Regions from separate parts of the Bradyrhizobium quebecense genome, predicted to be linked through region 2. Evidence: riboswitches for the same ligand, from Rfam matches in the RefSeq annotation. Region 2 holds a riboswitch; the other holds the start of a gene.
What was found. Region 2 has a riboswitch for glycine ahead of HU230_RS18615 (D-amino acid dehydrogenase). Riboswitches for the same ligand answer to the same signal wherever they lie in the genome.

Region 1 (14,663 bases), 160 kb from region 2:
ACGGAGTTGACCAACGAGCGGCTGTGGCGCTGGGACGCCGAGAGCCGCACTTTGGTCGCTCCATAGGTCCACGCATTGGATCGAAGCCGGAGGCTCGCAAAGTGTCGTTCAGCAAGTTGGACCGATGAATCCTGTGACCGCGAATGACCTGTTATGAGCCGACTCATCCTCACATTCACCGATAGCGGCGCTGGTGGCCTGAAGGCCGCGCGGCTCGCCGATTGCGTTGTTGGCGTCGAGCAGCGGTTCGTTTGCGGAAAATTGCCGCCATCAAGCGAGCTGGATGCCTTGTTCTCGCCGCGCGCCGCTTCGCATCGCGCCGGGGCTCATTGGCTGGACAATCTCACCGGCAGATTGCTTGAGGATGCGCATCGTCAGGGTCTCGGATTGATCGAATTTTGCGAGCTCTTCGATGCCGTCGATCTTTGGGTCGATCCCGATCCGAACTCACAACTGCAATTGATCTGGCTGCTGGATTACCTGCGCCCGCATGCGAGCGTCACGTCCAGGCTTGCGATGCTGCAGACCGATCACATCATCGGCGAGCAACAGCCAGCCGAATTGGCCGCTTGGCAGCTGCGCCTCGCTCCCGTCCGCGGGCATCATCTCGAAGTCGCCGGCGCTGCGTGGGCGGCTTGGGGCGCATCAACGCCGGAAGCCTGGTTCAATCTGTTGACTCGGGATCCAGGAGCACTTCCGCAATTGCGCAGCTCAGTCGTAGCGCTCCTGGAAGAGCTTCCCTCGCGTGGCTCCGGGCTTGGCGCAACGGAAATGCGGATGTTGGAGTTGCTCTCGGCAGGACATGTCCATCCGTACGATTTGTTTCCCGGGCACGAGAAACTCAGCCCCCGGCGGACGTTCGGTTATTGGGAAACGGGGGCCTTACTGGATGGGCTGGCTCACTGTCCGGTGCCTGCCATCTCCGGCTTCGACGATGGGCCGTTCGATCTCGACATGCACGAGGACCCGGAACGTCACCAACGCTACAAGCGGAGCCGGCTCGCGCTGACCGGCCTCGGCAGGGCAATCGTCGCGGGCGCTGGCGACTTCAGCCAGTACAATCCAATCCATCGCTGGTGGGGCGGCACCGAATTGACCACTGAGCGCTTATGGTGCTGGGACGCCGAGGGCCGCACCTTGGTCGCGCCGTAAGGCTTGATCCGCCTGACGCCGGCAGGCGGCGTGTTACGCCAGCGCCGTTTCCCGGCTCGCAATCAGCGCACGCAGGTCTTCCGTCACCGCGACCGATTGGTGGGACTTCTGATCGGTGGCGACCCAGATGATCTCGCCGGTGGCGCGCAGGTCGTCGGAGCCCTTGGCGAAGATCGCGAGCGTAAGCACGATCGAGGAACGGCCGATCTTCGCGACCCGTACGCAGACATCGATGTCCTCGTCGAACCGGATCGGCGCCTTGTACTCGACCACCGATTTCACGGTGTGAAAATCGATGCCAGTCCGCGCGACCTCGCCGAGATAGTCGTAGCCGAGCGCGCGAAAATATTCTGTTATCGCGGTGTCGAAGTAGGTCAGGTAGTGCGCGTTGAACACCACGGCCTGCGCGTCGACTTCGGAATAGCGGACGCGAAACGGGAAATGAAACCAGAATTCCTCGCGCATGTTTCCTCCTGCGGCGGTATTGCTCGCCGTCGTTCGCCCGCGGTCTCGTCGGGCCTTATGATTGCCGGACCGTAGGATGGGTTTCGCTGCGCTCTACCCATCCTGCAACATGGCCCGTTACTCCGCCGCCTGCGCGTAGTCCTCGATCGGCGGGCACGAGCACACCAGATTGCGGTCGCCGTAGACATTGTCGACGCGGCCGACCGGGCTCCAGTATTTGTCGGACCGCGACACGCCGGCCGGGAAGCAACCCTCGGCGCGGGCGTAGGCCCGGTTCCAGGCGTCGTCGGCGATGTCGTGGACGGTGTGCGGTGCGTGGCGCAGCGGCGACGCCTCGACCTTCCAGCGGCCCTTCTCGATTTCCGCGATCTCGCCCCGGATCGCGATCATCGCGTCGCAGAAGCGGTCGATCTCGAACTTCGATTCCGATTCCGTCGGCTCGATCATCAGCGTGCCCGCCACCGGGAAGCTCATGGTCGGCGCGTGGAAGCCGTAGTCGATCAGCCGCTTGGCGATGTCGTCCACGGTGACGCCGCTGGTCGTCTTCAGCGCCCGCGGGTCGACGATGCACTCATGCGCGACGCGGCCGCGCTCGTTGCGGTACAGCACCGGGAAGTGCGGCTGCAGCCGTGCGGCGATGTAGTTCGCGTTGAGGATCGCAACCTCGGTCGCGCGCGTGAGGCCTTCGCCGCCCATCATCAGGATGTAGATGTAGGAGATGGTCAGGATCGACGCCGAGCCGAACGGCGCGGCCGACACCGGGCCGATCGCGTGCGCCGTCGTACCGTCGGTTGCGGGATGACCCGGGAGATAGGCCGCAAGATGCGCCTTCACGCCGATCGGGCCCATGCCGGGGCCGCCGCCACCATGCGGGATGCAGAAGGTCTTGTGCAGATTGAGATGGCTGACATCGGCACCGTAATCGCCGGGCCGCGACAGCCCGACCTGCGCGTTCATGTTGGCGCCGTCGAGATAGACCTGGCCGCCATGCGCATGCACGATGTCGCAGATATCGCTGATATGCTCCTCGAACACGCCGTGGGTCGACGGATAGGTGATCATGACGGCGGCGAGATTGGCCGAATGCTTCTCCGCCTTGGCGCGGAGATCATTGACGTCGACATCGCCGCGCGCATCGCACGCGACAACCACGACGTCCATGCCGACCATCGCGGCCGAGGCCGGATTGGTGCCGTGCGCGGAGGAGGGGATCAGGCACACCTTGCGGTGCGGCTCGCCGCGCGCGAGGTGATAGCCACGGATCGCCAGCAGCCCGGCATATTCGCCCTGCGCACCGGAGTTCGGCTGCAGCGAGATCGCGTCATAGCCGGTGATGTCGCACAGCCACTGCTCCAGCCGCTTGAACAGCGCGTGATAGCCCTTGGCCTGATCCGCAGGCGCGAACGGATGCAGGTTGCCGAACGCCGGCCAGGTCAGCGGGATCATCTCGGTGGTGGCGTTGAGCTTCATCGTGCAGGAGCCGAGCGGGATCATCGCACGGTCGAGCGCGAGGTCGCGATCGCTGAGCTTGCGCATGTAGCGCAGCAGCTCGGTCTCCGAGCGGTGGGTGTTGAACACCGGGTGGGTGAGGAAGGCGCTGGTGCGCCGCAGCTCCTTCGGCAGCGCCTCGCGCGCGGCCGCCTCGATCTCGGCGAAGCTGAGCTTGCCGCCGAACACGCGCCACACCGCCTCGACGGTCTCCGGCGTCGTGGTCTCGTCGAGCGCGATGCCGAGCGTGGTCGCACCGATACGCAGATTGATCCGCTCCGCGAGCGCGCGGGAGACGATCTCGATCTGCTTCGCGCCGACCTCGACCGTCACAGTGTCGAAGAATGCCTCGCTGGTCGGCGCAAAGCCGAGCTTGCGCAGGCCTGCGGCGAGCACGGTGGCGCGGCGATGCACGCTGCGCGCGATATGCGTCAGGCCTTCCGGGTCGTGATACACCGCATACATCGAAGCGATCACGGCGAGCAGCACCTGCGCAGTACAGATGTTGGAGGTCGCCTTCTCTCGGCGGATATGCTGCTCGCGGGTCTGCAGCGCCAGCCGATAGGCCGGTGCACCGCGCGAATCCACCGAGAGGCCAACGATGCGGCCGGGCAGCGAGCGCTTCAGCGTGTCACGCACGGCCATGTAGGCGGCGTGCGGTCCGCCATAACCCATCGGCACGCCGAACCGCTGCGCCGAACCGATGGCAATGTCGGCGCCGAGCTCACCGGGCGAGGTCAGCAAAGCCAGCGACAGCAGGTCCGCGGCCACGATCGCAAGCGCACCCTTGGCGTGCAGCGATGCGATCGCCGGCCGGAGGTCGCGCACCGCGCCTGTCGTGCCGGGATATTGCAGCAGCGCGCCGAGCACGTCGGCCTTGTCGAGCTCGGTCAGGGGATCGCCGACCACCAGCGCCCAGCCGAGTGGCGCGGCGCGCGTGCGCATCACCGCCAGCGTCTGCGGATGCACCTCCTTGTCGACGAAGAACACCTTTGCCTTGACCTGCGAGTGGCGCTCGGCGAGCGCCATCGCTTCGGCGGCCGCGGTCGCCTCGTCGAGCAGCGAGGCGTTGGCGACGTCGAGCCCGGTGAGGTCACAGATCATGGTCTGGAAATTGAACAGGGCTTCGAGCCGCCCCTGGCTGATCTCCGGCTGATACGGCGTATAGGCGGTGTACCAGGCCGGGTTCTCCAGGATATTGCGCTGGATCACCGCGGGCAGGATGGTGCCGGAATAGCCCTGGCCGATCAGCGAGGTGAAGGTCTGGTTCTGCGCGGCGAGCTCGCTCATATGCGCGAGCGCCTCGGTCTCGCTCAGCGCCCGGCCCAGATCGAGCGGCGCCTTCTGAAGGATCGATGCCGGCAGCGTCTCATTCATCAGCGCCTGCAGGCTCGCGGCGCCGACCGTTTCCAGCATCGCGTTGATGTCGCGCGGTGACGGTCCGATGTGGCGGCGGACGAAATCGGTGGCGGCTTCGTTGATCGGCTTGAAGGGCGCGTTCATGGCTTGATCCTTAAACTGATCCTCAGGCGGTGTGTGCGGCGTAGGCGGCCTCGTCCATCAGGCCGCCGAGTTCGCCCCTGTCGGCAATCTTCAGCTTGAAGAACCAGGCCTTGCCGCCGGCATCCGAATTGACCAGGGCGGGCTCGGCCGCGAGCGCCTCGTTGACCTCGATCACTTCGCCGGTGATCGGCGCGTAGACGTCGGAGGCGGCCTTGACGGATTCGACGACCGCTGCGGCCTCGGCTTTCTTCAGGCTGCGGCCGACCTTGGGCAGTTCGACGAATACGACGTCGCCGAGCTGCGACTGCGCGTAGTCGGTGATCCCGATCGTGGCGACGTCGCCCTCGATGCGGAGCCATTCGTGGTCGGACGTGTACAGCGTCGTCATGGTGATCGATCCTTTGGCGTTTAGCGTTTGTAGGTATTGGGAACGAAGGGCGTGGCTGCGACCTTGAGCGGCAGCCGTTGGCCGCGCACTTCGGCGAAAACCGTGGTGTCGAGCGCGGAAAGGGATGTCGGCAGGTAGCCCATCGCAACCGGCGCATTGAGGCTCGGGCCGAAGCCGCCCGAGGTCACCTTGCCGATTGGCTCGGTCGAGGTCGGATCGGCGAACAGGCCGGCGCCTTCGCGCACCGGTGCGCGGCCGTCGGGCTTCAGGCCGACGCGGCGGCGAGCGGCGCCGTCGGCGAATTGCGCGAGAATCTTGTCGGCACCCGGAAAACCGCCGGCTCGGGCGCCGCCGCTGCGGCGGACCTTCTGCACCGACCACTCCAGCGCGCCTTCGACCGGCGTCGTCGTGGTGTCGATGTCATGACCATAGAGGCAGAGCCCGGCCTCGAGCCGCAGGCTGTCGCGCGCGCCGAGCCCGATCGGAAGTACATCGGGATTGTCCAGCAATGCGGTGACCAAGGCCTCCGCCTTGTCTGCGGGCACGGAAATCTCAAAACCGTCCTCGCCGGTATAGCCGGAGCGCGAGACGAAGCAGTCGATATCGCCGACGCGGCGCGGACCGGCGTCCATGAATTTCATCGAACTGACATCTGCACAAAGTTTCGCCAGCGCCGATTCTGCTTTCGGCCCCTGCAGCGCGATCAGCGCGCGGTCGGCCAGCGACACGATTTCGCAAGCTTCGGAGAGATGCGCGCGCAGATGCGCCTCGTCCTCGGCCTTGCAAGCGGCGTTGACCACCAGGAACAGGTGATCGCCGAAATTCGCGACCATCAGGTCGTCGAGCAGGCCGCCGTCATTGTTGGTGAATTGCGCGTAGCGCTGCCGTCCCGGCGCGATGCCGACGATGTCCTGCGGCACCAGCTTTTCGAGCGCGAGCGCGGCGTCCGCGACCTTGCCCGACTTCGCCCTCAGCACGAGCTGGCCCATGTGGGACACGTCGAACAGGCCGGCTTCCTTGCGGGTGTGCAGGTGCTCTTTCAGCACGCCGGCGGTGTATTGCACCGGCATGTCGTAGCCGGCGAACGGCACCATCTTGGCTCCGCGCGCCAGATGCAGCGCGTGCAGCGGGGTCTGTTTCAGCGGGGAAGTTTCGCGCGCAAGCATCACAGGGCCCTCGCGGTTCCCGCCGGGGACCTATTTCCCCTTGAGAAACCTGCAGAAAGCCCCATCTGTCGCTGTGCCTGAGAGTATTATCCCGTCGGCGGACGCATCGGGGAGAACCCCAGCGCCTCTTTCCAGATGTTAGACGTCACGCGGTCCTTTTGCCTGAGAGTTTCCGGGGCGGTTGCTCCTTCGGCGCCGGCGGTAAGGCCGGTCTCTCCCGACGTGACTAATAACAGGTAGGTAGAAAACACGGCGCCACCAAGACTGTCAACGCAGCTCTCGCGGCTATCCAATGGGCTTTGTGCTGCCGCGGCAAGCCCATGATCCGCCTGCACAGTTTCTGGACACCGCAGCTGGCAATGTCTAAAAGCGTTCGGCCGGAAAATGACGCCTTTTTGCGGCTGGCCGGCCCCTTTTTCCGATTGGATGAACATGAGCAGCGTCAACGACATCAGGTCGACATTTCTGAACTTCTTCAAGGAGAACGGCCACGAGATCGTGGCATCGTCGCCGCTGGTTCCGCGCAACGACCCGACCCTGATGTTCACCAATGCCGGCATGGTGCAGTTCAAGAACGTCTTCACCGGCGTCGAGAAGCGCGGCTATCAGCGTGCCACGACGTCGCAGAAGTGCGTCCGCGCCGGCGGCAAGCATAACGACCTCGACAATGTCGGCTACACCGCGCGCCATCTCACCTTCTTCGAGATGCTCGGCAACTTCTCGTTCGGCGACTACTTCAAGGAGCGCGCGATCGAGCTCGCCTGGAATCTGATCACCAAGGATTTCGGGCTGAAAAAGGACAAGCTGCTCGTCACCATCTACCACACCGACGACGAGGCGGCCGGCTACTGGAAGAAGATCGCGGGCTTCTCCGACGATCGCATCATCCGCATCGCGACCTCGGACAATTTCTGGGCGATGGGCGATACCGGCCCGTGCGGTCCGTGCTCCGAAATCTTCATCGATCGCGGCGAGCATATCTGGGGCGGACCTCCGGGAAGCCCGGAAGAGGACGGTGATCGCTTCCTCGAATTCTGGAACCTAGTGTTCATGCAATACGAGCAGGTGACGAAGGAGGAGCGCGTGGCGCTGCCGCGTCCCTCGATCGACACCGGCATGGGGCTGGAGCGCATGGCCTGCATCCTGCAGGGCGTCGAGAGCGTGTTCGAGACCGATCTGTTCCGCCACCTGATCGATGCGGCTGCATCGGCCCTCGGCCATGGGCCGAACCCGCAGAACGTGGCGTCGTACCGGGTGATCGCTGACCATCTGCGCTCCTCGGCGTTCCTGATTGCCGACGGCGTGCTGCCGTCGAACGAGGGCCGCGGCTATGTGCTGCGCCGGATCATGCGCCGCGCAATGCGCCACGCGCAGCTGCTCGGCGCGAGCGAGCCGCTGATGCATCGCCTGGTCTGGGCGCTGGTCCGCGAGATGGGCCAGGCCTATCCGGACCTGGTGCGCGCGGAGAAGCTGATCGAGGAGACGCTGCAGCTGGAAGAGACGCGCTTCCGCAAGACGCTGGTGCGCGGCCTCTCGATCCTCGATGAGAAAAGCGCCGGCCTCAAGAAGGGCGACATGTTCGACGGCGACACCGCGTTCACGCTGTACGACACCTACGGATTCCCGCTGGACCTGACGCAGGACGCGCTGAAGTCGCGCGGCATCAGCGTCGACCAGGCATCGTTCACCGATGCGATGAACCGCCAGCGCGAGAAGGCGCGCGCCTCCTGGGCAGGCTCCGGCGAGGCGGCTACCGAGACCATCTGGTTCCCGCTGCGCGAGAAGCTCGGCGCAACCGAATTCCTCGGCTATGAGACCGAGAGTGCGGAAGGCGTGGTGACGGCACTGGTCAAGGACGGCGCCGAGGTCGACGGCCTCAAGGCCGGCGAGAGCGGCGCGATCGTGCTGAACCAGACGCCGTTCTATGCCGAGTCCGGTGGTCAGGTCGGCGATGTCGGCATCCTGACCGGCGAGGGGGTCAAATTCCGCATCACCGATATGCAGAAGAAGGCCGGCGACCTGTTCGTGCATGTCGGCACGGTGGAGCAGGGCACCCTGAACGTCGGCACCGCCCTGCAGCTCGAGGTCGACCACGCCAGGCGTTCGTCGATCCGCGCCAACCACTCGGCGACGCATCTGCTGCACGAGGCGCTGCGCCAGGTGCTCGGCGATCACATCGCGCAACGCGGCTCGCTGGTCGCGCCCGATCGCCTGCGCTTCGATTTCGTGCATCCGAAGCCGATTACGCCGGAAGAGCTCGCCCGGGTCGAGGACATCGCCAACGATGTCGTGCTGGAGAATGACGAGGTGACGACCCGCGTCATGGGTGTCGACGACGCCCGCGAGGCCGGTGCGCGCGCACTGTTCGGCGAGAAGTATGGCGACGAGGTTCGCGTCGTCTCGATGGGCAAGAGCGCCCGCGAGCACGGCCAGAACGCGCTTGGCTGGTCGGTCGAGCTCTGCGGCGGCACCCATGTTCGTCGCACCGGCGACATCGGCCTGATTTCGGTGACCAGCGAGAGCGCGGTCGCGTCCGGCGTCCGCCGCATCGAGGCGCTGACCGGACATCATGCGCGCAAGCACGCCAACGACACCATGACGCTGGCGAAGACCGCGGCGGCCGAGTTGCGCACCACGATCGAGGATGTGCCGGCGCGCATCGCGGCCCTGATGGAGGAGCGCAAGAAGCTCGAGCGCGACCTGTCGGATGCCCGCAAGAAGCTCGCGATGGGCGGCGGAGCGTCGTCGAATGGTGCCGCCTCCGGCGTGCGCGAGGTCGGCAACGTCAAGCTGCTCGCGCGCGCGGTCGAAGGCGTCGAGACCAAGGACCTGAAGAGCCTCGTCGACGACGGCAAGAAGCAGATCGGCTCCGGCGTGGTCGCGATCGTCGGCGTCACCGAGGACGGCAAGGCCGGCATCGTGGTCGGCGTCACCGCCGACCTGACCTCGCGCTTCAACGCGGTCGAGCTGGTGCGCAAGGGCTCCGAGGTGCTCGGCGGCAAGGGTGGCGGTGGCCGGCCCGACATGGCGCAGGCCGGCGGGCCCGACGGTGCCAAGGCCGACGCCGCGCTGTCGGCGATCGAGCAAGCCATGACTCAACAGGCATCGGCTGGCGCCTGACGGAGAGGCTGATCGTGGCGACGGCTCCGGGTAAGCCAACGATCAGCGATCCCGGACTGCGGGAGCGTCTCTACGAGCTGCTCGAGCAGGACCACCTGCCATATTCGGTCGGCGCGCGATTTGTCCGGCTCGTCGTCGCGATCATCACCGTCGATGTGCTGGCAGCGATCCTGGCGTCGGTGCCGGAGATCGATGCCCAATTCTGGTGGCTGTTCACGGCGATCGAGATCGCCGCGGTGACTGCCTTCGCGCTGGAATATGCCGCGCGGCTCTGGAGCGTGGTCGGCCGCTCGCTGCGCGACATGACGCCGCTGCAGGCGCGGCTGGAATACGCCTGCTCGGCGCTCGGCGTGATCGACCTGCTTGCTTTCCTGCCGTCGACCATCGCGCTCGCGATCGGCGACAAGACCGCGCTGGTGCTGTTCGGCATGCTGCCGTTCCTCAAGCTGGTGCGCTATTCGACCGCGATGCGCTCGCTGCTGGCGGCGCTGCATGCCGAGCGGCGCACGCTGTTCGGCTGCGTCGTGATCCTGACCGGCGCGGTGCTGCTTTTCGCCTCGCTGCTCTATGCCATCGAGCACAAGGTGCAGCCGGACAAGTTCGGCACCATGCCGCAGGCGATGTGGTGGGCGATCGTGACGCTCGGGACCGTCGGTTACGGCGACGTCGTCCCGGTGACGGTGCTCGGCCGGATGGTCACGGTGGTTGCGATCGTGGTCGGTTTTGCGATGATCGCGCTGCCGGTCGCGATCGTCTCGACCGCGTTCGCCGACGAGGTCCGGCGCCGCGACTTCGTCGTGACCTGGGGCATGCTGGCGCGGGTGCCGCTGTTCTCACATCTCGGCGCTGCCGAGATCGCCGACATCATGCGCCTGCTGCGGTCGCAGACCATCGAGGCCGGCGAGGTGCTGGTGCGGCGCGGCGATCCGGCGTCGTCGATGTATTTCATCACCGCCGGCGAGGTCGAGATCGACCTGCCGAGCCAACGCGTGCGGCTTGCCGACGGCTCGTTCTTCGGCGAGATCGCGCTGCTCAGGCGGACCAGCCGCTCCGGCACGGTGACGGCGACGCGGAAGACCAAGCTGCTGCTGCTCGATGCGCAGGACTTCCATGCCCTGACCGAGCGGATCCCGGCGCTCGGCGCCCATGTCAGGGAGACGGCGGAGGCGCGGCTTGCCGACCCGCTTGCGGCCGGTGGCGACCTTGCCGCCGGCGAACTCGCACAAGCGCCGCCGCGCGAGACCGACGGCGGCATCCGCGATTAGAGCATTTCGGTTCTGATTGAATCAGAACCGAAGCTCTAGATTCTTGTTCTGACGCGTTTTCTTCACGCGAACCGGTATCCACTTCGCTCGAAAACGCTCTAGTCTCTCCGCAGAAACACGTAATCCGCCGAATACGCCGCGCTCTTCAGTGCGCCTGATTTGTCGCAGGCGCCGCTGAGTTCGCCGCCCGAGGTGTTGATCCGCTGCACCGTGGCGACGCTGGAGAGCAGGCCGTTGCCGCGGTGGGAGATCACCTCGAGCTTCAGCCAGGGAATGTCCGCTGGCGTTGCGCCGGGCGCGCTGCCGGCGGTGCGGGCGGTCACGGCGCTGCCGTCGACATGCTCCCAGTTCGGTCCGGCATAGTGCCGGCCGACGGTGCGGCCATCGGCGATCAGGGTGGCGACCGGTTCGCGGAACGACCAGGCGAGCTTGCCGTCGATGACCGGCTTGCACTCATAGACCTGCACGCCCTCGGCGTGGACGGTGAGGACCGCGGTCTCGTCGGGCGCCGCAACGGGGGCGGGCAGCGGATCGGCAGCGAGTGCCGCCGAGCCGGTCAGCAGCAAGGATGCGAGCGTCACCCGGCCGGGAAAGGTCATGGTCACGCTCGCTGCTGTGTTCGGCAACAGGCAGCCGTTATTAGGCCGCCATCGCCTTTCCGAGATTCTCGGCGACCTTGTCGAGGAAGCCGGTGGTGGAGAGCCAGCGCTGGTCGGCGCCGACCAGGAGCGCGAGGTCCTTGGTCATGTAGCCTTCTTCGACGGTCGCGACGCAGACCTTCTCCAGGGTGGTGGCGAACTTCGCCAGTTCCGGGTTGTTGTCGAGCTTGGCGCGGTGGGCCAGGCCACGGGTCCAGGCAAAGATCGACGCGATCGAGTTGGTCGAGGTCTCCTTGCCCTTCTGGTGCTCGCGGTAGTGGCGGGTCACGGTGCCGTGGGCGGCTTCGGCTTCCACCGTCTTGCCGTCCGGGGTGAGCAGCACCGAGGTCATCAGGCCGAGCGAGCCGTAGCCCTGGGCCACGGTGTCGGACTGCACGTCGCCGTCATAGTTCTTGCAGGCCCAGACATAGCCGCCGGACCATTTCAGCGCCGAGGCGACCATGTCGTCGATCAGGCGGTGCTCGTAGGTCAGGCCCTTGGCCTCGAATTCCTTCTTGAACTCGCGGTCGTAGATGTCCTGGAAGATGTCCTTGAAGCGGCCGTCATAGACCTTGAGGATGGTGTTCTTGGTCGAGAGGTAGACCGGGTAGTTGCGCAGCAGGCCGTAGTTCAGCGAGGCGCGGGCGAAATCGATGATGGAGTCGTCGAGATTGTACATCTCCATTGCGACGCCGGCGCCCGGCGCCTTGAACACTTCCCGCTCGATCACGGTGCCGTCCTCGCCGACGAACTTCAGCGACAGCGTGCCCTTGCCGGGGAACTTGATGTCGGTGGCACGGTACTGGTCGCCATAGGCGTGGCGGCCGATGATGATCGGCTTGGTCCAGCCGGGAACCAGGCGCGGCACGTTCTTGCAGATGATCGGCTCGCGGAAGATCACGCCGCCGAGGATGTTGCGGATGGTGCCGTTCGGCGACTTCCACATCTGCTTCAGGCCGAACTCCTTCACCCGGGCCTCGTCGGGGGTGATGGTGGCGCATTTGACGCCGACGCCGACCTTCTTGATGGCTTCGGCGGCGTCGATGGTCACCTGGTCATTGGTCTCATCGCGGTATTCCATGCCCAGATCGAAATAGAGCAGTTCGACATCCAGGAACGGGTTGATCAGCTTGTCCTTGATGTACTGCCAGATGATCCGGGTCATCTCGTCGCCATCGAGCTCGACGACGGGGTTGGATACCTTGATTTTTGCCATGACGGGGAGGCCCTCTTGGGAACGGCGCGCTTTTGACGGCGGGGGTGGAATACGCCTGCGCTATAGCACCGCCCGGGGACGGGCGGAAGCGCACCGGTTATGCACTTTCAGCCCATCTTTTCACCGAGAACCGCCATTCTGACGGCGGCTCTCGCTCCTTGTCCTGGACGGGTTTTCCTCACCTGAACCCCTCTAAAGCGGGACCTGCGTGGCGGTCCCGGCCACGATGTACCAGGTCACGAACAGGCCCGCGATCAGGGCCCCCGGCAGGCTCGATCCGGTTCGCCGCCAGGTGAAGGTCGCGATCACGGCGACGATTGCCAGGAGCGGCACGAACTGAATCGCGACGATGGTCGAGAGCGGCACGAAGCTGGGGTCCGGGATCGGGTTGAACAGCTTTCCGGTCAGCCACAGCGTGCCGTATTGCAGCACAAGCACCACGATGAAACCGAGCGTCAGCGCCAGGATGTTGGTCAGATAGAGCGCTCCGCGCGGGGCGCCCATGGTCGAGAAATTCCGGTGCAGCACGTGTAGCGCCACCACGAAAAACGCCGTGAACGGAATCAGATAGATCAGGAAGATGAGGAATTGCTTCGCGCTCATCAATTTGAGTGCGACGATCCAGAATCTGAAGTCGATCTTGAAGGCGAGGTCGGCGAGCCAGAGCGCAGCGTAGCCCACCGCAACCGAGGCCACCGCGATCACGACGGATTGACCGACGAGGCCGGCCCGGCTGGCGCGCTTCGGGACGAACCACATCAGCGCCAGCGTGATCAGGCCGTTGATGATGGCCCAAACCAGGATCTGGCTGGTGATGCCCTGCGGCAGGAACGCGCTTGGGGTGACGAATGTGCCGCCCAGTGCAAAGGCCGGGTAGTAGGTCAGCGCGGGGATGAAGGCGGACAGGATGAACGTCGTGGTCCAGCGCCGGCCGCCGGCGGCCTGATGCGCCGGCATGGTGCCGTCGCCAGCCGCCGGCAGCCGCAGGCGGGAGAACATCGGCGCCTCCAGCAGCGCGTCGAACGTCCCGATCATGAGCGCCACGAAGCCGATCAGCGCGATCAGGGTACCGATCTCCTTGCGGAACCAGATCTGGTCGTCGACCGGACGAGGCGTGCCGCCCTTCAACGTCTTGGCGAACCAGTCGAGGCTGTAGCCGATCGCCTCATGCGAGATGTGCTCGGCTGGATGGGTCATCGCGGGGGTGTACAGCACCCGGGCGGTGCCGTTGGCCGGATCGCCATAGACCTTGCCCGGCTCGACCGTGCCTTGCGTGCCGAACAGCGCCCAGAGTTTCGGGCTCTTGGTGACGTCGCGGGCGAGGTCGACGCCCCACATCAGGGTGGAGAACTCCTCGTACTGGGCAAAGACCAGCGCGGTGTTTCGCGGCCAGCTCGCGGTGCCCTCGGCGGCGAACGGCTTGCCGGTGGACGAGCCCTCCAGCACCATCGATTTATAGTCGTTGGGCATCGCGGTGGCGGCCGCCAGCACGGTCCAGCCGCCCATCGAATGGCCCTCCAGCCCGATGTTCTCCTTGTCGACGAATGGCAGGCTGCGGAGATAGGCAAGGCCGTCAGGTCCGCCAAAGCCGTTGGCGAAGGAGGGCGGGTCGCTGTAGCCATGGCCGGTCTGATCGAGCGCCAGCACCACATAGCCGCGGCGGGCGAACTCGATGCCGAAGCCGTCCTGGGTCTCGCGCGAATTGATGTAGCCGTGCACGGCGAGGATGCCGGGCGCCGGGATCTGCGGCGTCGCGTTCGGCGGGATGTAGAGCAGGGCGCTCATGGTGTTGCCCTTGGCGCCCTTGAACCTGACATCCGCGATCCGGATGCCGCCTGCGGTCTGTGTGAGGTGGGCGAGCAGGCCCCCCGCCACGATCAAGACCACGCCCACAATCGCCAGCGTCCGTCTGCCCCGCATCATCGCCCCAAGTGCTTCGACCCAAGTGCCCTCGCCGTTCAAGCGGCGTCTCAAGCGTGCCTTTACAGCTTCGCTTTGGTTGTGGTTGATAGCCTATCCGAAGGCGAAGCGCGCGCAAGCGACGGTCTTCGCTCCGTGCGATTGGGATTCCGATTGAGGATTCGCAAACGCCGCTAACCCTGTTATCTCCTTGGAGAAAATGGTCCCGCGCAAAACCGGTGCAAAGCTAGTTGCGCCGCCCTGCATGAGAGTTTGAATCAGCCGCTTCGGAAGCTGATTCAAAATCTTCAGACGTTGAATCAGAAAGTGAAGTTAGATGTCCGGCACCGACAAGACCAAGGC
Region 2 (14,663 bases):
TGGAAGATGATCTGGATCTTCTGGCGATGCGGCTGCAACAGCCGGCGCGACAGGTCGGAGATCTCGCGGCCGACGAGGCGCACCCCGCCCGAGGTCGGATCGATCAGGCGGACGATGCAGCGCGCCACCGTCGATTTGCCGGAGCCGCTTTCGCCGACGATACCGAGTGTGCGGCCCTTGCGCAGAGTGAGCGTGACGTTGCTGGCGGCGGCGACCTCCCGGGCTTTGCCGTACAGCGACCGCTCCCGGTAGACCTTGCTGAGCTCGTTGGCTTCCAGCACCACCGGCTCGTTCGTCTCCGGGCGTGGCGCGCGCGGCACGAGGCTCGGCACCGCGGACAGCAGGTTGCGGGTGTATTCCATCGTCGGGTTGCGCAGCACATCTTGCAGCTGGCCGGTCTCGACCAGCCGGCCGTGCCGCATCACCGCGACGCGGTCGGCGATCTCGGCCACCACGCCCATGTCGTGGGTGATGAACAGGACGGCTGTGCCGTGGTCGCGTTGCAGGTCGCGGATCAACGTGAGGATCTGCTTCTGGGTGGTGACGTCGAGCGCGGTGGTCGGCTCGTCCGCGATCAGGAGCTTCGGTTCCAGCACGAGCGCCATCGCGATCATGATGCGCTGGCGCTGTCCGCCCGACAGGCGGTGCGGGTAGGACGAGAAGATGCGCTCCACATCGGGCAGCCGCACATGCTCCATCATCGCCAGGATCTTCTGACGCCGCGCGCGGGAGTCGAGATCGGTATGGGCGCGCAGCACCTCGTCGATCTGGCGGCCGACCGGCACCACCGGATTGAGCGCGGTCATCGGCTCCTGAAAGATCATCGCCATCCGCGTCGCGCGCAGCTGGCGCAGCCGCCGGTCGGTCGCGGTGAGCAGTTCCTCGCCGACCAGCTTGACGCTGCCGCCGGACGGCACCAGCGTGCCCTTCTGCAGCAGGCCCATCGTGGTCAAAGAGGTCACCGACTTGCCCGAGCCGCTTTCGCCGACAAGGCAGAGCGTCTCGCCCTCACGCACCTGCAGCGACAGGTCGTCGATGATGCGGTGGGCGTCAGCCTTGCGGCCGAGACCGACGACGAGATTGTTGATGTCGAGGACGACGTTGGTCATGTCAGGGTCTCGTGTTGCGAGGGGGCACGATGGGTCCGTCACCGTCATTCCGGGATGGTGCGCAAGCACCAGACCCGGAATCTCGAGATCCCGGGTTCGGTGCTTCGCACCGCCCCGGGGTGATGGCTTCAATTGGCATTGGAGCCATCACTTGCCCTCACGCTGTTTCATGCGGGGATCGAGCGCGTCGCGCGCGGCGTCGCCGATCAGGTTGACGCTGAGAATGGCGATCGAGAGCAGCAGCCCCGGCCAGAAGATCAGCGACGGCTTGACCTGGAAATAGGCACGGCCCTCGGCCATGATGTTGCCCCAGGTCGGCGTTTCCGGCGAGATGCCGGCGCCGAGGAACGACAGGATCGCCTCGGTCAGGATCGCGGATGCGCAGACGTAAGTGCCTTGCACGATCAGCGGCGCGATCGTGTTCGGCATCAAATGCCGCCACATGATCTTCGGCAGGCTCGAGCCGAGCGAGATCGCGGCCTCGACATAGGGCTCCTCGCGCGCGGTCAGCACCACCGAGCGCACCAGCCGCGCCACGCGCGGGATCTCGGGGATGGTGATCGCGACCATCACGGTCCAGATGCTGGCGCCGGACAGCGACACCACGGCGATCGCGAGCAGGATGGCGGGGATCGCCATCAAGCCGTCCATCACGCGCATCATCACGGCATCGACCCAGCGGAAGAATCCGGCGACGAGGCCGATCAGGAGCCCGATGGCGATCGAGCAGACGGCGGCGCCGAGCCCGATCAACAGCGAGATCCGTGCGCCATAGATGACGCGCGACAGCAGGTCGCGTCCATACGCATCGGTGCCGAGCAGGTATTGCGCGCTCGACGGCTTCAGCCGCTGCGACGGCGTCAGCAACAACGGATCGTGCGGCGCGAGCAGCGGCGCGAAGATCGCCATCAGGATGATCAGGACGAGGCAGATCGTCGCAACCGCGATGATCGGCGTCGACGCCAGGAAGCCGAACTTGACGCGGAACGGCCGGGTGACGGGGATGGAGGATTCGGGAAGGGTTTCGATCGCCATTGCTCAGTACCGGATACGAGGATCGAGCAGGGTGTAAGCGAGGTCGATCAAGAGATTGACCGCGACATAGATACCCGACGTCAGGAGGATCATGGCCTGGATCACCGGATAGTCGCGCGCCAGCACCGCGTCGACGGTGAGACGGCCGATGCCGGGCAGGTTGAACACGCTCTCGGTAACGACCACGCCCGAGATCAGCAGCGCGAAACCGGAACCGATCACGGTGATGACCGGGACCGCAGCGTTGCGCAGCGCATGGCGCAGCAGCACGCCGGTCTCGCCGATGCCCTTGGCGCGCGCGGTGCGCACGTAGTCCTCACCCAGCACGTCGAGCATCGAGGCCCGTGTCATGCGCGCGATCAACGCGACATAGATGAAGGAGAGGGTGCAGGTCGGCAGGATGATGCGCTCGAAGAACGGACCGAAGCCGGCCGAGATGCTCTTGAAGCCCTGCACCGGAACCCAGCGCAGATCGATCGCAAACACCTGGATCAGCACATAGCCGATCACGAACACCGGCACCGAGAAGCCGAGCACCGAAAGCCCCATCACGCACCGGTCGATCCAGGTGCCGTGCTTCCACGCCGCGATCACGCCGAGCGGCACCGCCACCAGGATCGAGAGGACGATGGTGGCCAGCGCGACCGAGATCGAGGGCTCGAGGCGCGGACCGATCATCTCGAGGATCGGCTTGTTCGAGATCAGGGAGACGCCGAGGTCGCCGTGCAGGAGCTTGGCGACCCAGGTGTAGAACTGGATGTAGATCGGCTCGTTGAGACCAAGCGAGGTGCGGATGCGGTCGAGCTGTTCGGGTGTCGCATTGTCGCCGGCGAGAATGGCGGCCGGGTCGCCCGGCGTCAGCCGTAGCAACAGGAACACGAACAGAGCCACCACGCCCATTACGGGAATGGCGGCGAGGATGCGGCGGAGGAGATAGCCGAGCATCGTTGCTATCTCCTGCCGCCAGATAGTGCGAAGCGAAGGCTGGGCCGCATCATACTCATGGTGTCCCCGTGATGTGTCTCATGCGCTTCTGCGTCTTGTCTCAAGGCTAGCGCGAACGTGATGAATTTGCAGGCAAATACTGTGCCAATGGCGGCGTTATATCAAGGCGCGGTTCAGGCCGTTGGAAGCCTCCCTTGGTCTGAAGCTGCTATTTCGAATTGCACATGTCGTCATGCGCCACCGACCTGAAACGACAAGTCCATTCACGCTCGCATCACGCCGCACCAGTTGGCAACGAACAGTGCGATGCTCTGCGTCGTCTTGCGAAGGCTGTCGAGCTCGACACGTTCGTTGAACGCATGCGGGCCGATACCGTAAGGACCATAGCAAAGTGCGGGGATGCCGTAGTCGACGCAATAGTAGCGGGTGTCGTTGACGGCGGTAGACAGGCGCTCCTGCATTGGAGCCTGGAAGACGGAGTGATGGGCGGCAGACAGAGCTGCTTCCGCTTCGCTGCCGGGCTCGCACACCGCCGGGTCTGCCTGAAAACCACTCCACACCAGCTCGGCCGGATTGTCGGACAGGAAGTCGTCGGCCTTGTGCGCCTCAGTCAGGCATTCCTCGATGCCACGCATCGCCTGCTGCGGTGTTTCGCCCGGCAAGAGGCCGAGCCGGCAATCCAGCTCGCACCAGGCCGCGGTCGAACTGGCCCAATCGCCGCCTTTGATGATCCCGACGTTGAACTTGATCGGATTCTTGACGCTGCGGAACCAGCTGTTGTCGAGCGCCCGGGCATTGAGTGCCTTGGTGTAATCCTGAAACGCGCGCACCAGATGCATCGCCGACAGGATCGCGCTCGTACCGGCCTCGGAATAGGCGACATGCACCGGCGTGCCGCGGACGCGCAGGCGAAACCAGACGGCGCCGACCTGGGCGCGCGTGAGCGTGTGTCCGGTCGGCTCTGGAATGAGGCAGGCGTCGGCGCGATAGCCGCGCATCAACGTCGACAGTGCGCCGTTGCCGGTGCTCTCTTCCTCGGTCACGGTCTGCAGATGGACGCGCCCGGCCGGGGCATAGCCGGCATCGCTGAAAGCATCGAGCGCGAAGATCATGGCCGAGACACCGGCCTTCATGTCTTGCGCGCCACGCCCGAACATCCAGCCGTCATGCACGGCACCCGCGAACGGCGGCCGGTCCCAAAGGTCAGCGGGCCCCTCCGGCACCACGTCGATATGACCTTGCAGGATCAGGCTGCGTCCGCTGCCTTTGCTGTTGAGCGTCGCAACGACCTGCTGCGATCCGGCAAGATCGATGCCGTCCATTGGCGCAGCCTTCGGATGGCTCATCAGGTTGACGTCGGCAAGGCTGAACGCATCGACGTCGTAGCGGCGCTTTGCGAATTGCTCGGCCAACCAGCGTTGTTGCGGCGCTTCCTGTCCGCGCAAGCTGCGGAACTGCACCATGCGCGACAGGAACGCGATCTGATCGTCGAAGTTTCGATCGACGGCCGCGCACAGCTCCGCGGCAATCTGATCCGGCCTGGTCAACGTCTCGGTTGTCATGTCGCGCCTTTCGTGGAGCCCAGTGCAGAGACCTGAGCGTTGACCGTTTCGGAAAGGCGGCGCACCGAGTTGGTGCGCGTGCCGGCGGCGAGGTTACGTATCGGTCCGCCGAAGAGATTGCCGCCGGCACACCTGCCGTCCGGAATCCCGCACCGGACCGCAATGCCATGCGTGTCCGCTACCCCAATGCGCATTGTCCCCTCCCGCGCTGAAGCGCTTTTCCCCAATATCACGCTAGTCGTTGTCATGCGGTGTTTCTCAGCGAATTCCGACTTGGCCACACGCAAATACGCTCATATTCTTCCTCGTCGGCTGGATAATTAGGGGAAAGCTGCGCGGGCGGTCTCGGTCGCATCGACCTGCGACGGCACCATCGAAGGCGTGTCGAGGTCGCGCCAGTCATCGATCGCGCCTGCCACCATCTGCGCCGTCGCAGCCGACAGCGTCCAGCCGAGATGACCGTGGCCGGTGTTGTAGAACACGCCCGGAAACCGTCCGGCGCGCACCACCGGCATCATGTTCGGCATCATCGGGCGCAGGCCGGCCCAAGGCACGATCCTCGACGTGTCGATGCCGGGAAAATGCTGCCGCACCCAATCCACCAGCGGCTGGATGCGGTCGGCGCGAATGTCGCGGTTGAAGCCGTTGAACTCGGCGGTGCCGGCGACGCGGAAGCGGTCGGCGCCGAGCCGGCTGGTGACGATCTTCGCGGCCTCATCGAGCAGGCTGACGGTTGGCGCAGCGTCCCGGCTTTGCGGCGCATCGAGCTGCACGGTGATCGAATAGCCCTTCACCGGATAGACGTTGACGCGGTCGTTGAGCAGGCCTGCGAAGTGCCGGCTCGCGACGCCGGCGCAAATGACGATGCCGTCCGCCTGCAACTCATGTCGCGTCGCGACGCCAGCATCGTGCGAAGCGGCTTCGTTCCAGCCGATGCGGAAACCGTCGTCGCCGCGCGCGATCGCATCGACGTCGGCCTCATGGACGAAGCTCGCGCCGCGACGGATGCAGGCGTCGGCGAGCCCGCGCGTAAACTTGTGGATATCGCCGGTCGCGTCCGACGGCGTGAAGAAGCCGCCATAGCAGGTCGTCTGCAGCGCGGGTTCGATGCTGCGGATTTCGTCCGCCGTCACCGGCCGGCGGTCGAGCCCGCCTTGTTGCAGCAGCGTGTTGACGCGCAGGCCCGCGTCGAAGCCGGCCTTGTCGTGATAGACGTGCAGGATGCCGCGGCGTTCGAGATCGAAGGCGATGTTCTCGCGCTGTGCGATCGAGAACAGATGCTTGCGCGCTTCGATCGCGAGTCGCGTGGTCTCGATGGTGTTGGTGCGATAGCGGCCGATGTGGCCGACGAACTCGCCGATCCAGGAATATTTGTGCCAGCTCGGCTTCGGATTCATCAGCAGCGGCGCGTCGCTTCGAAGCATCCAGCGCAACCCCTTGAGAATGGTCGCGGCGCTGTTCCACACTTCCGCGTTGCTAGCGGAAAGCTGTCCGCCATTGGCGAACGAGGTTTCCATCGCGGCGTATCGATGCCTGTCGAGGACAGTCACGCGATAGCCGCGTTCGAGCAGGGCATAGGCCGTCGTCACGCCGGTGATGCCGGCGCCAATGATTGCGATGTGAGGCATGGTGGTCTTCAGGCTCCCGTGGGTTAGAGTCGCCGAACCACCGGTGAAACCGGCGTCGGCGCCCCATCTGTCACGGTACCTGAGAGCTTGATCCGCATCGGGCCTGGGCCCGATGGCAGACTATCCCCTTCGGTGGACGTCACGGCCCTTGATGCGGTCGTGTCCGTCTCTCTCCAGATCGTCCTGACGATACAGTCCTTTTGCCTGAGAGTTTCCGGGGCGGTTGCTCCGTCGGCGCCGAAGCAACAACACGAATGTTGTGACTTCGATCTCTCCCGCATCGTCGCGTTGGACGGCTGGACCGTAGGCGAAGCCTCAAAATTGGACAAGGCTAAATTTCGGTCCGGCATTGCCAACGTGTTGTGCAGTGCAAATCGGTGTCAGTCCAGCGTCGCCAGCAGCGCCGCCATCAGGCGGCCGCGCTCGGCAAGGCTCTCGATCTCGATATGCTCGTTGAGCGTATGCGCATCGGCGCCGCGAACGCCGAGGCCGTCGAGGGTCGGGATGCCCATCGCACCGGTGAAGTTGCCGTCCGATCCGCCGCCGGCGCTGCCGTGCGGCAGATCGAGGCCCATCGCCGCCGCGAGGCCCTTGGCCTTTTCATAGAGCGCCATGGTGCCGGCATCCGGCTCCCATACCGGGCGGGTGACGCCGCGCGTCACCTTGAAGGTCACGTCGTTGGCGGTGCCCGACAGCGCCAGCATGCGCTCGACGCCGCGGTCGAGATCGGCCTGGCGCTTGGCCATGCTGAGCGCTTCGCCGGTGCAGGTCGTTGCGACGCAATTGACCCATTGCCCGCCATGCACGATGCCGACCGAGAAGGTGCAGTCTTCGGTGGTCATGCCGTCGATGGCAATGATTTGCCGGGCCATTTCGCGGATCGCGGAACGGCCCGAGGAGAGTGTCGCGCCGGCATGGCTCGGCTTGCCGACAGCTTCCAGATTGAAGCGCGCGATCGCGTAGCGGCCGGTGACGACGCCGTTGTTCGGCCGGCCGGGCTCCGGCACCAGCACGTATTTGTTGCGCGCGGCTTCGGCCTCGATGATGTCGCGCGTCGACGGCGTGCCGACCTCTTCATCGGGCGTGAACAGCACGGTGATCGGCAGCGGCGTCGTAAAGGACGCGCGTGCCAACTGCCGGATCGCCTCGATCGACAGATAGTTGCCGCCCTTCATGTCGAAGATACCGGGCCCGAAGCACTTGTTGCCTTCGCGCCGCCACGCCAGCTTTTCGATGGTGCCGACCGGGTGCACGGTGTCCAGATGGCCGGCGATGAGGATGCCCGGCTGGCCTTGTTTCGGATGGGGAAAACGGGCGCGGACGCAGCCGGCGAAGCCCTGGCGTCCTGCGATGCGTTCGATCGTCGCACCCATGACCGCCATCTCGCGCGCGGCGAGGTCGAGCATGCGCTCGACTGCGGCCGCATCCCATGTCGGGCTCTCGCATTCCACCCAGCTGCGCAGCCCCTGCAGCATCGCTTCGGAATCAAAAGGAAGATTGGCGGGGTTCATGTCTTTTCTCTCTTGTTGTTTGTGCGCGCCGATACGCGTTCGCGTGCCGTACGAAAAGCTCGGAAGATGAGTTTGTAAAGTCAAATGCGCTGCACCAGCGGTTCATTCGTTCGTATACATTCGATCCTGCCGGAAACCGATTGACGCGCATTGCGCTTGATGCAAGTCTCGATTTCACAAGCCATACAGCATGTTAGTTCGCCTAAATAACGAACCGCATGCATAACGAATAAGCCGGCTTTGACCAGTTACACGTCAGGAGAAATTGCATGTTCCCTATCTCGCGTTGGAAGCACCGCACGCTAGCGGCTGCGTTGACGGCGCTCGCGCTGTCGTTCGCGCCGCAGGAATTGTCCTTTGCGCCGCAGGCCATGGCCGCGGGCAAGACCATCACCGCGGTGATGCATTCGGATCTGCGCGTCATCGATCCGATCCTGACCACCGCCTATATCACGCGAGACCATGGCTACATGGTCTACGACACGCTGGTCGCAACCGACTCCAACTTCAAGATCCAGCCGCAGATGGCCGACTGGAAGGTGTCCGACGACAAGCTCACTTACACATTCACGCTGCGCGACGGCCTCAAGTGGCACGATGGAACGCCGGTGACCGCGGAAGACTGCGTTGCTTCGCTGAAGCGCTGGGCCAAGGTCGACGGCATGGGCCAGAAGCTGATGGACTTTACGGCGAGCTTAGAGGCCACCGACGCGAAGACGATCACGCTGAAGCTGAAGGAGCCCTACGGCCTGGTGCTGGATTCGATCGGCAAGCCGTCGTCGCGCGTCGCCTTCATGATGCCGAAGCGGCTGGCCGAAACGCCGCCGGACAAGCCGATCCCGGAGCAGATCGGCTCGGGTCCGTTCAAGTTCGTCCAGGCCGAATTCCAGCCGGGCGTGAAGGCGGTCTATGTCAAGAACAACGACTACGTGCCGCGCAAGGAGCCGGCGAGCTGGACCGCGGGCGGCAAGGTCGTGAAGGTTGACCGCGTCGAGTGGGTCACGATGGCCGACGCGCAGACTGCGATGAACGCGCTGCAGTCCGGCGACATCGATTTTCTGGAGAACCCGTCGTTCGACACGTTGTCGATCCTGGAAGGCGACAAGGACCTGAAGGTCGAGACGCTGAACAAGTTCGGCTTCCAGACGCTCGGCCGCATGAACTTCCTCTATCCGCCGTTCGACAACATCAAGGTTCGCCAGGCGGCGCTGATGGCGATCAACCAGAAGCAGGTGCTCGACGCGCTGGTCGGCAATCCCAAGTATTACAAGACCTGCGTCTCCTTCTTCATCTGCGACACACCGTTCGCGTCCGAGGTCGGCGGCGAGACCTTGTTGAAGGGCGGCGACATGGCGGCGGCCAAGAAGGCGCTTGCCGAGTCGGGCTATGATGGCACGCCGGTCGTCATCATGGCGCCGGGCGACGTCACCACGCTCAAGGCGCAGCCGGTTGTTGTCGCCCAGCAGCTGCGCGACGCCGGCTTCAAGGTCGACCTGCAGGCCACCGACTGGCAGACCGTGGTGACTCGCCGCGCCAGCCAGAAGGCGCCGAAGGATGGCGGCTGGAACATGTTCTTCACGAACTGGGTCAGTGCCGACGTCTCCAACCCGATCGCCAACCTCTCGATCGGCGGCCAGGGCAAGAATGGCGGATGGTTCGGCTGGGCCGACGATCCGAAGATCGAACAGCTGAAGGACGCCTTCGTTCGCGCGCCGTCGCTCGACGAGCAGAAGAAGATCGCGGCCGATATCCAGAAGGAAGCCTACGAGCAGGTCATCTACATTCCGCTCGGTCAGTATCAGGGTCCAAGCGCCTGGCGGAAGTCGCTGTCCGGTGTGCTCGATGGTCCGGCAACGCCGATCTTCTGGAATATCGACAAATCCGAGTAGGCTTCAGGCTGCACGCAACACAAATGGCCGGGACCTGTCCCGGCCATTTTCGTTTCGCGCCGTCGCTCCGCGACGGCGGCTAATCTAGTGACCTGATTTCGCGTTGCTCGTGCTCGACAGGCTCGTGAGCTCTGTCTGTCCGACGCCGGCGCCGTTCATCCAGACCATCGCTCCCGCGGCAAACGCCAACAATCCGTAGAGCACGATCGCGCTGCGAATCCAGCGCCGGTAGATCGCGCGCTCGTCGGGGGGCGCATCAAGGAATTTCTGTGCGTTGAGCCCGTTGCTGCAATGGGCTGCGTCGTCGCCGTGCTCGAGGACGGAAGCGCCATGATCGGGCGCGGTATTGCCGACAATCCGATTGCAACCGGCAATCCGATTGCGATCCGCAATCGTCATCGCCTATCTCCAACTCATTGATCTCGAAATCTGAGGGCCGCGAAATGTGCGGCCGGAATTTCCAATGCGACGACCTTACACCACGTGACGATCTCGGCATGTGAACCCTGCCACACCCGCAAAACACGATGCGGTGATGCAAGCATCGTGACGCCTCGGCTGCCTGCTCAAGCCGTGGGCGGGCGCGTGGCATACCAATTTGGATAGCGGCGGCTTTAAGGTTCCCGTCAGTATTGCATCGTAGTCTGACCGCCGACTTGAGTACCTTCCGCGACGGGCCCATGGCCGACGACCATAGCAGGCCCGCACCGGCCAGCGCGCAACAGCCAATGCCGACCGAGAAGCGCCGTGCCGGCGCACGCCGCCGCGTCCTCAAGTCGGGAGCGATCGAATTCGGCAATGAAGCGATCGCCTGCACGGTCCGGAATCTCTCGCCTCAGGGCGCCTGCATCGAAGTCAATTCTCCGCTGTGGTTTCCCGACCGCTTCACTCTCGCCGTCGACGGCCAGCGGTGGCCGTGCCGCATCGTATGGAAGAAGCAGAAGCGGCTGGGACTGGCGTTCGATTAGGGCTCGATGCCCGGCGCGCCGCGTCGCGCCGATTTGCACGAACAGTTGTCGTCTATTTCACAAACTACCCAAGGTTACCGGCGTATTGTCCGACGGGCCGATATCGGTGCCGCTCCAGGATGCACGTTCTCACCGTGCAAGGGTGGCGTCCATTGTTTCGCTCCTGCGGATTCACCCAGCCTCGGGGAAATTGTGATGACCATCAATGTCAAGGCCTACGCCAACGCCGATGATGTTCTGATCGCCTGGCAGCCGGACACCTGGTCGAACGACTGGGTCGGATTCCAGCTCGAGCGGCGCAACAACATCACGCAGCAGACGACCGTGCTCTCCAACCGCATTCCGCCGAAGCCCGGCGAGAAACCGGTCGCGGACGCGGGCATTTCCTCGACGCAATCGCCGTTCCGGCGCTGCATCTGGACCGATCACAGCGTCGTCGACACCGACAACATCTCGTATCGCGTCACCGCGATGAAGAGCGGTGCGAACGGGACATTCACGCCCGATTCAGCCTCGGTGTCGGCCTGGACGACGCCGGCGGTCGCTTCGGGCGATGCGGGCGGCGGCTTGTCGGCCTATTTCAACCGCGGCACCCTGATGTCGCAGATCGTCAGCCGTTTCGTGCAGGGCGATACCTCCGACGACTCGCTGCGCAATTTCGTCAAGAGCCTGTCCGACCCGGCCAATCAGGCGCGCCGCTACCTGTCAGGCGATGCTCTGCACGAGATCCTGGCCTTCTTGCACGATGCCGATCTCCGCGGCAGCCAGATCCATGCCGCCATCTACGAGATGAATGACGAGGAGCTGGTCGGCGCGCTGAAACCGTTCGGCAGCCGCGGCAACGTCCTGCTCGGCAATGGCAGTGCGACCAAGCCGAACATCGCGGGCGAGCTCGGTGGCGCCGGCCTGACGGTCAAGCATCGCGATCTGTCGAATGCAGGCAGGTCGTCGCCCAGCGTCCACAACAAGTTCGTGGTCGAGAGCGACGCGCATGGCAACGCGATCCGCGTGCTGACCGGCAGCACGAACTGGACTACGACCGGGCTGTGCACGCAGCTCAACAACGTGCTGATCATCGAGAATGCGGTGATCGCCAAGCGCTATCTCGATCAGTGGGGCAAGCTGGTCGCCGCGGGCAATGCCATGCCGCCCGCGCTGAAGACGTCGAATTCCAGTCCGACCAGCGACAGCAACATTTCGGTGTTCTTCGCCGCGACCAACGGCGAAGCCGAGTTCAAGCCGGTGCTGGACCTGATCAAGAACGCCAAGGACGGCGCGCTCTTCCTGATGTTCATGCCGGGTCAATCGCCGCTGCTGGATGCCCTGTTGGTCCGCGCACAGCAGAACGACATCTATGTCCGCGGCGTGGTGTCGACCATGATGGCCAGCAAGAACGGCAACATCGTTTCGGTCGGCGGGGAGGTCGTCAAATCGGGCGCACCGAAGCAATCCTTCCATGACGACGTCCAGCTGCCGCATGGCGTGAGCGCGACCAACGAACCCTCATGGGCCGACGTCGAATTCAGCGTCCAGCAGATCCGCAACGCGGGGATGATTGCGATCGTTCACTCCAAGACCATCGTGATCGATCCGTTCTCCGACAATTGCGCCGTCATCACCGGATCGCACAATTTCTCGGTTGCCGCCTCGGAGAAGAATGACGAGAATCTCGTGATCATCCGCGGCAACAAGCAGCTTGCCCAGGCCTATGCGCTGCATATCAACGGCGTCTACGACCACTACTCCTGGCGCGGTTATCTCGGCAGCGGCGGCAATCCGGATCAGATCTATTCGCTCGACGGCTGGAAGCCGGGCGGCGGCAAGGAGCAGGAGCTGGATTTCTGGATGGAGGAGCCGGTGCCGCCGCGCCCGACGCGTAGTGGCGGCAGCGCGGCGCAACAGCCAAGTGTGGCTAGCGGGGCGTCGGCGAGGACAGCCGTCAAGAAGACCCCCAAGAAGGCCCCGAAGAAATCGGCCAAGAAAGTCGCCAAGACGTCAGCCAAGAAATCGGCGAAGAAGGCGAGGAAGCCGGCTAAGGCCGCAAAGGCCAAGAAAACAAAGGCCGGGTCGACGAAGAAGGCTAAGGCAAAGAAGGCGAAGGCCAAGAAGTAAGAGTGGTGCGCAACAGACTGGTGCGGGCGGTGGGACTCGAACCCACATGACGTTGCCGTCGAGGGATTTTAAGTCCCTTGCGTCTACCAGTTCCGCCACGTCCGCATCTTGAATTTATTGAGTTTTCGCAATTTAGACCGAGAGGCTTTCCAAGATCCCTCGGCGGTTTTCCAAATCTGGTTTCGTTCCGTTCCGGACAAAACCCCGGCGGGCGCATCTTCTAGCTCTTCGTCGTCAGCCGGGCAAACGCCGGGATAACGTATCGCAGGTGTGAACGGCGCGGTTTGTCCGTTAGTCCGTTCCCGATTTCGTCAATGCGTTGCGAAGCGCCTGGACGCGCTTGTTGAGTGAGACGAGTTCGTCGATGGTCAGGCCGGACCGCTCCAGCAAGGTATCGGTCAGGCAGCCGGTGCGCGATTGCATCGCCTTGCCGCTGTCGGTCAGGTGGACGCCGACCTGCCGTTCGTCCTCCACACTGCGCCGGCGCACCACGAAGCCGGCATTTTCGAGCCGCTTGACCAGCGGCGTGATGGTGCTGGGCTCGAGGGCGAGCCGGTCGGCGATTGCGGAAATCATCTGCCCGTCCTTTTCCCAGAGCACGCTGAGAACGAGGTATTGCGGATAGGTGATGCCGAGGCCGTCGAGCAGGGGCTTGTAGGCACGGTTGATCGCAATGGTGGTCCCGTAAAGAGAGAAGCAAAGCTGGCTATCCAGCGGAATCGGTCCCGGATTTGGCATGAGAGGAGCCCTTTCGATGTGTTTTGCCCAGCGTACCACGAAAATCATTATCGCGATAAAAAATATCTGGACAAGCAAATTGAAGACAGTTATACGATGATTATCGCGATAAAGATTATCGCGAAATAAACATCCAGGAGAACTTCAATGTCTGTTGCCACCAAATTGTTCGCCGCCGCAGCATCGCTGGGCCTCGCCACCGCGACGATCCCCGCGGCCCAGGCCCAGTCCGCCCCGATCAAATCAATCGTCCTCGTCCACGGCGGTTTCGTCGACGGTTCGGGATGGGAAGGCGTCTACAAGATCCTGAAGAAGGACGGCTACAAGGTCAGCATCGTCCAGAACCCGACCACCACGCTGGCGGACGACGTCGCCGTCACCAAGCGCGCCATCGCCGCCGCCGACGGCAATGTCATTCTGGTCGGTCATTCCTATGGTGGCGTCGTCGTCACCGAGGCGGGCACCGATCCGAAGGTCGCGGGGCTGGTCTACATCACGGCGTTCGCGCCCGACCAGGGCGAATCCGTCGGCAAGCTGATCGCCAATCCTCCTCCCGGCGCGCCTGTGCCGCCGATCCTGCCGCCGAAGGACGGCTTCCTGTCGCTCGATCACGCGAAGTTCGCCGCCGCGTTCGCAGCCGATGTGAAGCCCGAAGTCGCGGCATTCATGGCTGACTCGCAGGTGCCCTGGGGTGTCGCCGCCTTGAATGGCGAGGTGAGCGCGCCGGCCTGGAAGAGCAAGCCGAGCTGGTACCTGGTGGCGACCAACGACAAGATGATCCCGGTCGATGCGCAGCGGATGATGGCCAAGCGCGCCGGTGCCAAGACCGTCGATCAGGCCGGCAGCCACGCCGTGTATGTCTCGAAGCCGGAGGCAGTGGCAAAGGTCATCGAGCAAGCCGCCAAGGGCGTCGGCGACAAGCAGAAGTAACGCAGCCGTCCGCGACCGAGCTTCCCGATCGGGCTCAAGCGATGCCCGATCAGGCTCCCGGTCGCAGTACGACGCGGTTGCGCGATGATCCGATCACGGCGGTGTAGGCCGCCTTCGTCTCAGCAAGCGGGTAGATCGAGGACGGGATGATCGGATAGGGGCGCAGGAAGCCGCCGGCGAACCCAGATAGCACGCTGCGCAGCAGCTCTGCGCTTTCGATCGTAGAAAACGCAAGC

Region 1: another riboswitch for glycine. It lies ahead of gcvT (glycine cleavage system aminomethyltransferase GcvT); the one in region 2 lies ahead of HU230_RS18615 (D-amino acid dehydrogenase).

The regions. Positions count from the first base shown of each region.
Region 1 covers NZ_CP088022.1:3,982,692-3,997,354, reverse strand. Annotated here, with positions in the region: gene HU230_RS19430 (hypothetical protein) at 1-66, shown strand, start outside; gene HU230_RS19425 (hypothetical protein) at 289-1,152, shown strand; gene HU230_RS19420 (acyl-CoA thioesterase) at 1,186-1,617, opposite strand; gene gcvP (aminomethyl-transferring glycine dehydrogenase) at 1,735-4,608, opposite strand; gene gcvH (glycine cleavage system protein GcvH) at 4,631-4,996, opposite strand; gene gcvT (glycine cleavage system aminomethyltransferase GcvT) at 5,017-6,162, opposite strand; glycine riboswitch at 6,304-6,392, opposite strand; gene alaS (alanine--tRNA ligase) at 6,595-9,282, shown strand; gene HU230_RS19395 (cyclic nucleotide-gated ion channel) at 9,294-10,547, shown strand; gene HU230_RS19390 (DUF3455 domain-containing protein) at 10,646-11,146, opposite strand; gene HU230_RS19385 (NADP-dependent isocitrate dehydrogenase) at 11,187-12,401, opposite strand; gene HU230_RS19380 (alpha/beta hydrolase family protein) at 12,594-14,288, opposite strand; gene HU230_RS19375 (TrmJ/YjtD family RNA methyltransferase) at 14,638-14,663, shown strand, end outside.
Region 2 covers NZ_CP088022.1:3,820,298-3,834,960, reverse strand. Annotated here, with positions in the region: gene HU230_RS18635 (ABC transporter ATP-binding protein) at 1-1,109, opposite strand, end outside; gene HU230_RS18630 (ABC transporter permease) at 1,257-2,144, opposite strand; gene HU230_RS18625 (ABC transporter permease) at 2,148-3,089, opposite strand; gene HU230_RS18620 (ArgE/DapE family deacylase) at 3,353-4,651, opposite strand; gene HU230_RS18615 (D-amino acid dehydrogenase) at 4,972-6,279, opposite strand; glycine riboswitch at 6,345-6,458, opposite strand; glycine riboswitch at 6,462-6,567, opposite strand; gene HU230_RS18610 (M20/M25/M40 family metallo-hydrolase) at 6,660-7,790, opposite strand; gene HU230_RS18605 (ABC transporter substrate-binding protein) at 8,060-9,679, shown strand; gene HU230_RS18600 (hypothetical protein) at 9,764-10,078, opposite strand; gene HU230_RS18595 (PilZ domain-containing protein) at 10,360-10,647, shown strand; gene HU230_RS18590 (phospholipase D-like domain-containing protein) at 10,843-12,759, shown strand; tRNA gene HU230_RS18585 (tRNA-Leu) at 12,778-12,864, opposite strand; gene HU230_RS18580 (MarR family winged helix-turn-helix transcriptional regulator) at 13,051-13,497, opposite strand; gene HU230_RS18575 (alpha/beta hydrolase) at 13,645-14,427, shown strand; gene HU230_RS18570 (quinone oxidoreductase family protein) at 14,477-14,663, opposite strand, start outside.